Regions from separate parts of the Sporosarcina sp. P12(2017) genome, predicted to be linked through region 2. Evidence: riboswitches for the same ligand, from Rfam matches in the RefSeq annotation. Region 2 holds a riboswitch; the other holds the start of a gene.
The links. Region 2 has a riboswitch for cobalamin ahead of CSV80_RS07405 (ABC transporter substrate-binding protein). Riboswitches for the same ligand answer to the same signal wherever they lie in the genome.
Positions count from the first base shown of each region.

Region 1 (4,417 bases), on a different contig from region 2:
GAGCATTCCTTTTACTTCATGATCTGTAAGGGATTTCGCATAAACGGATTCTTCCACAGTCATGGGTTTAGTGAACGCAACGTCTCCGAAGATGATTGGAGGCTTAACACAACGTGAACCGTAGGATTGTACCCATGCTTTTTCAGTAAAGACAAATCCGTCAAGCTTTTCTCCGAAATATTCCACCATATCCGTACGTTCAAACTCACCATGCACCAATACATCAAGTCCTAAGTCCTCTTGGATATCGATCCATTCTTTGATTTCGGCATTAACGAAATCTTTGTATTGCTGATTCGTAATTTCACCTTTTCTCCATTTATTCCGTGTAGCCCGTACTTCTGGCGTTTGTGGGAAACTACCGATTGTTGTAGTGGGAAGTAGTGGCAATTGGAATTTTTCCTGTTGCTTCACTTTACGTTCTGCAAATGGAAGGTTTCGCTTACTGTCAGAAAGTAGACTTCCGGAAGTCGCTTCGCGTACTTCTTTATTATTGCGAGCAGGAAGGGCATTAAATGCAGTCAATGCTGCTTCACTGTCTTCAAATACTTTAGTGAATTTTTCTTTTCCATATTGTAGAGCTGTTTGAATAGCTTTGATTTCTTCCATCTTCTCATCAGCAAATGCTAATGCGTTCAAGATGGTTTGATCTAGTTTCTGTTCCGAGCGAGTCGTGACAGGTGAGTGGAGCAAGCTACATGAAGGTTGAATCCATAATTTATCAGGTGAAACTTGCTGTTGGATTGTTTCAGTCAATGTAAGCTTTTTTTGTAAATTAGAACGCCATACGTTGCGTCCATCTACAATCCCTGCCGCAAGTACTTTGTCTTTTGGGAAGCCATGTTGCTTCAGGTTATCTAAGTTTTTCTCGCGTCCGTGGACGAAATCGAGTCCGATCGCTGCAACAGGTAACGCAATCGTTTCTGTATAATGTTCAACTGAATCAAAGTATGTCTGTAGAAGAATATTCAGTCCGCTTAGATTATTTGTCAGTTGTGAATAAATTTCTGTAACAGTTTTCATTTCATCTGAGCTGATTGATGTACATAAAATTGGCTCATCGATTTGAACCCATTGTACTCCTTCATCCTGTAATTCCTGGAGTACTCTTTGATAAAGTGGGATCAATTGCAGGATGATAGATGGTACATCATTATCCTCAAACCCTTTAGATAATTTCAATAATGTATAGGGGCCAAGTAGAACGGGTTTACCTTCAATACCTAGTTCTTTCTTTGCTTCACGATAAGCAGCTAGCGGTTTATTTTCAGTTAGTTCAAAACGCTGACCTTCGTATTCAGGCACGATATAGTGATAGTTCGTATTGAACCATTTTGTCATTTCTGAAGCGACTGCCTCATCATTACCGCGAGCCATCGAAAAGTATGTGGATGTGGAAACTTGTCCGCCTTTCCAGTTATAGCGTGAAGGAATGATTCCGAACATTGCAGACGTATCAAGTACACGATCATACAATGTGAAGTCGCCTACAGCAATGAAATCAATTCCGGCATCTTGCTGTTTTTTTAAGTTCGCCAAGCGAATCTCTTTCGTTGTTTGAAGAAGTTCATCTTCTGAAATCTTCTTTGACCAAAATGCCTCAAGTGCGCGTTTCCACTCACGATTTTCACCTATGACCGGATAGCCCGCTATACTACTTTTTACCATGGATAAATTCCCCCTTGATTTTTTATAATAAAAAAACATCTCTAGGGGAGATGTTAGAAAAACGAGTACATATAAAATAACATGCTAAAAATAGCATGCGTTTATAGACTGCTTCTGTCTAACACTTCCCTATTCATCGTAGGATTAAGCGTCATGAAAAATAGGCAGGTGTCTGGCTGGACGCATGGGCGTCTTCACAGTGGCGGGACCGCTCCAAGAAAAGGATTCCCTTTTAAGAAATGAAAGTATTTTCATTCCACCTACTTTTCAAACTATTCAATTCAGATGATTGTCTCTAAAACTATCACATGCAAAATAGTGTGTCAACTTGCTATCTGAATTTAGTGGCGGGTACCTAAAGAACAAATGGCGTAGTGAAATGATGAAACAGTATATTACCTCTACTGTTATATAACTGATGTCAATAGCTAGACTCAGACGTAATTAACCGTGATGTGAAAATTTACACAATTCAGTTGAAAGTCAACTAGACTTTAGGTATGATATGTACTAACACGTCTTCAAGTGAAGAAGTCATTCGTCTGTTATGTGTCGATTTATGATCGACAGGCTATGGGGTGTTGCTGAATAATGGATGATGATAGGTGTTCATCGCTATATGTTATACAACAGAATAGCGCAAAAAACATTAAGGGGTGGCTTTTATCCATGACAAACTATGAAAAAGTAGGTAAATTGCAAGTCGCAACAGAACTATATAACTTCGTAAACGAAGAAGTTCTTCCGGACTTAGAAGTCCAAAGTGATCAATTTTGGACAAATTTTGATTCGCTCATTCATGAACTTACTCCTGAAAACAAAGCGCTATTAGAAAAACGTGATGAATTGCAAAAGACCATTAGCGAATGGCATCAAAATAATAAAAGCGAAATTGATTTCGCTAAATATAAAGAATTTCTAGAAGAAATTGGCTACTTAGAGCCAGTTCCTGAAGATTTCAAAGTGACAACAGCAAACGTTGACAATGAAGTCGCAAACCAAGCAGGTTCACAATTGGTTGTTCCAATCGATAATGCTCGTTATGCATTAAATGCAGCGAATGCAAGATGGGGGAGTCTATACGACGCACTTTATGGATCGGATGTAATTAGTAATGAGGCGGGTGCTGAAGCTGGCGTTCAATACAACCCGATTCGTGGACAGAAAGTAATCGATTTTGCGAAAAAATTGTTAGATCAAGCAGCGCCTTTAGCTGAAGGTTCTCATGCAGAAGTAACAGCTTATAAAATTGTAGAAGGTAAACTTCAAGTAACGCTTGAAAGTGGTATCACGACTCCATTGAAAGATGAGTCCAAGTTCGTCGGATATAACGACTCTGAAGACGCACCGACTGCTGTATTGTTAGTGAATAATGGATTGCATATTGAAATCGCTATCGATAAGAATAATCCAATCGGTAAAAGTGATAAAGCAGGTGTGAAAGATCTTGTACTTGAAGCGGCACTCTCTACGTTGATGGACTGTGAAGACTCTATTGCTGCAGTAGATGCTGAAGATAAAGTTGGTGTATACCGTAACTGGCTTGGTCTAATGAAGGGCGACTTGGAATCAACATTCAAGCGCGGTAGTAACACAGTTACAAGAAAATTGAATCCAGATCGTACGTATACAGGCGGAGATGGCAAGGAGTTGACTCTGCGTGGTCGTTCATTGATGTTCGTACGTAACGTAGGTCATTTAATGACTAATAATGCAATCCTAGACGAAAATGGCAATGAGGTACCTGAAGGGATCTTGGACGGTGTTCTTACATCGCTGATTGCTACACATAACTTTAAAGAAAACACAGAGTTTAAAAACTCCCTCCACAATTCCATTTACATTGTAAAGCCGAAAATGCATAGTCCAGCTGAGGCGGCATTTGCGAATAAACTATTTGATCGTATTGAAGATCTACTAGGTGTTGAGCGCAACACAATTAAAATCGGAGTTATGGACGAAGAGCGTAGAATGTCACTGAATCTGAAATCGGCAATCAATGAAGTGAAAGAGCGTATTGCATTTATAAACACTGGATTCCTTGACCGTACAGGTGACGAAATCCATACATCTATGGAAGCAGGTCCAGTTATTCGCAAAGCGGATATGAAGACGTCTAAATGGCTATCTTCATATGAATCTGCAAACGTAGCAGTAGGAATTGGAGCGGGTCTACCAGGACACGCACAAATTGGAAAAGGAATGTGGGCAATGCCTGACTTAATGGCTGCAATGCTTGAACAGAAAATTGCTCATCCAAAAGCTGGAGCTAGCACTGCGTGGGTTCCATCACCAACAGCTGCAATTTTGCATGCATTGCACTACCATGAAGTAAATGTTAAAGATGTACAAGCCGGAATTGACAGTTCGATCGATTACCGCGATGGTATCCTTGACATTCCATTGGCACCTAAAGCGGATTGGTCTGCCGAAGAAGTACAATCTGAACTAGATAACAACGCACAAGGTATCCTGGGCTATGTAGTTCGCTGGATTGACCAAGGAGTAGGGTGTTCAACAGTTCCTGATATCAATGATGTCGGATTAATGGAAGACCGTGCAACGTTACGTATTTCGAGTCAGCACATTGCAAACTGGTTACGTCATGGGGTTTGTACGAAAGAGCAAGTACAAGAAACTTTGGAGCGTATGGCAAAAGTAGTGGATCAGCAGAACGCGGATGATGAGTTGTATCAGCCGATGGCACCGAACTATGATGATTCCATCGCGTTCCAAGCAGCGTCTGACC
Region 1 is NZ_PDYL01000022.1:31,906-36,322, forward strand. Features, by position in the region: gene metE (5-methyltetrahydropteroyltriglutamate--homocysteine S-methyltransferase) at 1-1,668, opposite strand, end outside; cobalamin riboswitch at 1,815-1,947, opposite strand; gene CSV80_RS15485 (malate synthase G) at 2,338-4,417, shown strand, end outside.
Region 1: another riboswitch for cobalamin. It lies ahead of metE (5-methyltetrahydropteroyltriglutamate--homocysteine S-methyltransferase); the one in region 2 lies ahead of CSV80_RS07405 (ABC transporter substrate-binding protein).

Region 2 (4,417 bases):
TGAAGCTGCGGCAAGACGGCTACTTGCTGCGCGAATTGCTTTTGGCTATATGCGCCAGAAGGTTTTCCTGCAATCATTACCTTGCCGCTTTGTTTCGGCAAAATTCCCGAAATGATTTTCAATAAGGTTGACTTTCCGCTACCATTCGGCCCTAAAATCCCAAGAACTTCTCCTTTTTCCACGTGGAACGACACATTTCGCACAATCGGTTCTTTGCCGTAGCCTCCTGATAAGTTCTCCACTTGCAACATCTTCACATCGCTCCTTTTCTACGTTGTTTGTAAAATATGTAAGCAAACACCGGAGCGCCAATGAATGCTGTAATGACGCCGACCGGTAATTCAGCCGGCGAAATAATCGTTCGTGCGACGAGATCGCAAATGATTAATAATGAGGCACCGTTGAATAATGATAACGGCAACACGTGACGATGATCAGAACCCCATAGCATTCGTGTCATATGAGGGACAACTAGGCCCACGAAACCGATTGTCCCAGACACAGCAACAGCAGAACCAGTTAATACCGAACCGCCTAGCAAAATCATTAATTTACGCTGTTTGACATTGACCCCAAGATGATGCGCGCGTTCTTCACCGAATAATAAAGCGTTCAATTCGCGGCGATTGAGCCACAGCATGAATGAACCGATGATGAAAAACGGCAGTACCATGAGAATATAATTCCATCCGCGCATGGATACGCTACCAAGCAGCCAACCCACGATCTGACGGAGTTCTTCTTGTGTTAACGCGATCATCAGCGACAGCACGGAGCCAAGAAACGAACCGAAAATAATGCCTGTCAAAATAATCGTTTCCATTTTCATTGATCGATCGACGAGACGGGCAAAACCGATCACTAGAAACATTGTCACTGCGGCACCGATCATACTAAATACAGGTAAGGTGAATGCGCCAAGAACCGGTAGAGAAATACCAAAAAAGAGTGTGATCACGGCGCCGACAGAGGCACCGGATGACACTCCGAGGGTGTAAGGATCAGCTAATGGGTTTTTCAACAGCCCTTGGAAAGCGGCTCCTGAAATAGCCAGTGAGGCACCGACGATTCCCGCCAGCAGCACACGAGGCATACGGATCTTCCACAAAATATTACTTGCGGTCGCGTCCGATTGATTCCATAGCGTCTCTATTGGTATTTTCACTGTACCGATCGATACGCCGAGCCAAATTGCCACAAGCAACGTGGCAATCGACACGACATAGGCGAGAGCGGTTTTATTCACCGAATACCTCAGGATAGACTGCTTTTGCAAACAATTCTAATCCGTCAGCTAAACGTGGACCTGTACGGCTTGTAATATCTTCATCCAATTGAATGACTTGATCTTCTTTGATCGCAGTAACCGCATCGAACCCGTCACGAGTTTTAATGTTTTCTACGACGTTTGGAACATAACTATACATAGCCAAAATTACATCGGGATTTTCATCTACAATCTTTTCAGGACTGATCATAATCCAGCCTTCTTCTGTCACAATGTTTTCAGCGTGGATCATATCCAAAAATTGCTGTGGGAATGTTCCCTTCCCTGGCGTATAAATTTCAGGTGCATCGGAGTTTTCAACAAACACGCGCTTCTTGTCTGTTATGTCTGCTGCTTTCTTTTCAATATCCGCAACTTTTGTTTTCATATCTTCGACGATTTGATTCGCTTCCACATTTTTGTCCATGACTGCACCAATCAGTTCAATTGTTTCATATGTCTCGTCAAATGTCTCTGCATTTGGTACGACGATCACAGGGATGCCTGCGTCACGAATTTGATTCAATCCTTCTTCACTTGAACCCATCATCATTTCATGTGCAAATACTGCTTCCGGCTCCAATGAAATGACTTTTTCCACGTTGACCGTAAAGTCCCCTACTGTATCAAGCTCCGTTACTTCCTTAGGGTAGTCATCGTTTTCTGTTACTGCGATGACTTGATCTCCTGCATCAATACCGAATAAAATTTCCGTATTGCTTGGAACTAATGAAATTACAGTTTCCGGCGCTTGTTCAAATGTAAGTTCTTCGCCAGCCGCGTCTGTCAGGGTGTATGGATAACTCGTTGTATCCGTCGATTGTTGTTCTGTGTTTGTTTCTTCGCCAGCTTGTTTTTCATCTGCTGGTGTTTCTTCTTTTTTACTGTCACTTCCGCATGCTGCGAGTAGTAGTACCGCAAGCATTGCCGTCAGCATCAGTTGCCAAAACTTCTTCATGTGTGTTCCTCCTTTAATATGTGTGTAGCATTACGCAAGCCGCAGACATGAAAAAAACCTTCGATAGTTCGAAGGATCAGGTGGGATGAAATCAATACGTGATTTCTTCCACTGTACCTATCCTCGTAGGTTGCTGCGGAACTTCATTTTCTAAAAAGGCAGGTGACCTGGCTTGTGCATGGCACATACAGTGGCGGGACCGCATCGGATTTGAACCGATTTCGCTTTTCATCTCAAGTTTTGAGAACCTTTTTAGAAGATATGTAATTATGACTTATTATAGCGATAATAGTGTTGGTTGTACAGGGGATAGGAGGAGTTTGGGTATGACATGGGGAGTGAGGCTCCAGCAGGGGGACGCTTTCCTGAGGGGCCGCCTGGAACGCAGCGAAACGTTGCCTTCCCCTTTCCCATTCATAAAGAAAAAAGCCAAGCAGTCAATCTGCTTGGCCATTTTTGATATATTACATTCTTTCAGGTGCTTGCACGCCAACTAATTTCAACGCGTTCGCAATCGTCGTTTTAGTCGCTGTGATCAAAGCCAAACGTGCTTCGGAAAGGTCTTTATTTTCCGGATCAAGCACCTTGTTAGCATTATAGAAACTATGGAATGTAGCTGCTAGTTCCTGAATATATGTTGTTACACGATGCGGTGCGCGCATGCGTGCCGAGTCGCTGATTAGTTTCGGGAAGTCTCCGAGTTTCTTCAGTAGCTCTAGCTCTTTTTCATCTTGCAATAGCGTGACGTTCTCTGTTGACGCTTCTACGTTCTGTTCTTTTGCCTGACGTAGAATCGAGCAAATACGTGCGTGCGCGTATTGTGCGTAGTAGACAGGGTTTTCATTGGATTTGGATACTGCCAAATCTAGATCGAAGTCCATTTGTGCGTCACCTGAGCGCATCGCGAAGAAATAACGTACAGCGTCTAAGCCGACCTCTTCCACGAGTTCACGCAGTGTGACCGCTTTTCCTGTGCGCTTGCTCATCTTGAATTTTTCTCCGTCTTTATAGAGCTGAACCATTTGCGCCACTTCTACTTCGAGCGTATCGCGGTCATAGCCAAGTGCTTGGATTGCCGCTTTCATACGTGGAATATATCCGTGGTGGTCTGCTCCCCAAATATTGATGAGTTTATCGAATCCGCGACTCAGCTTGTCTTGGTGGTACGCGATATCCGGTGTTAAGTATGTGAATGAACCGTCTTGCTTAATCAGTACACGGTCTTTGTCGTCACCAAATGTAGTGGAGCGGAACCAAGTGGCACCGTCTTCTTCAAAGACATGGCCGTTTTCACGAAGTTTATTAAGTGCGACTTCGATCTTGCCGTTGTTATATAGGGACGTCTCTGAGAACCAGTTATCAAAATGAACGCGGAAGTCCGCCAAGTCTTTCTTCAGTTTATCCAGTTCGATATTCAAGCCGTGCTCACGGAAAAATGCAAGTCGCTCTTCTTCTGGAACATCGACATACTTGTCGCCGTATTGTTCGACCAGGCCTTTTGCGATCGTGATAATATCTGCACCACGATAGCCATCTTCAGGCATTTCTTTTTCCAATCCAAGTGCTTCGAAATACCGAACATCGATAGATAACGCTAAGTTGTTTATTTGATTACCTGCATCGTTGATATAATATTCGCGCGCTACGTCATAGCCTGCTTTATCGAGAATATTACATAATGAATCGCCTAGCGAAGCTCCGCGTGCGTGCCCTAAGTGCAAGTCGCCTGTTGGGTTCGCTGAGACGAATTCAACTTGAATTTTTTGTTGTTGTCCACTGTCGGAACGTCCGTAGTCAGCTCCTTGATCAAGGACAGTCTTCACGATATCTCCAAGGCTGTCTGTTTTTAAGCGGATATTGAGGAAGCCAGGTCCAGCGATTTCAATGGAGTCAATTGCTGTGTTCGTCGTATCGAGGTGCTCCAAAATACTTTCCGCGATTGCCCGTGGTGGCTTTTTTGCTAGTTTCGTTAACTGCATGGCGATATTCGCTGCATAGTCGCCGTTCTCTTTACTTCTTGGTGATTCCAGTTTAATTTCCGGAATTTCTGCACCTTCGACTAATTGTGCTTTTTCAATCGCTTCGTGCAATGCTACTTTAATTTCATGTTGAATCTGCTCTACTGCATTCATTGTGTTACCTCCGAGTAGGTTATTGTCAAATGGTATTTCCCTAATAAACTTTCGTCTGAA
Region 2 is NZ_PDYL01000007.1:103,644-108,060, reverse strand. Features, by position in the region: gene CSV80_RS07415 (adenosylcobinamide amidohydrolase) at 1-251, opposite strand, end outside; gene CSV80_RS07410 (FecCD family ABC transporter permease) at 254-1,246, opposite strand; gene CSV80_RS07405 (ABC transporter substrate-binding protein) at 1,239-2,225, opposite strand; cobalamin riboswitch at 2,366-2,492, opposite strand; gene argS (arginine--tRNA ligase) at 2,690-4,357, opposite strand; gene CSV80_RS07395 (YwiB family protein) at 4,354-4,417, opposite strand, start outside.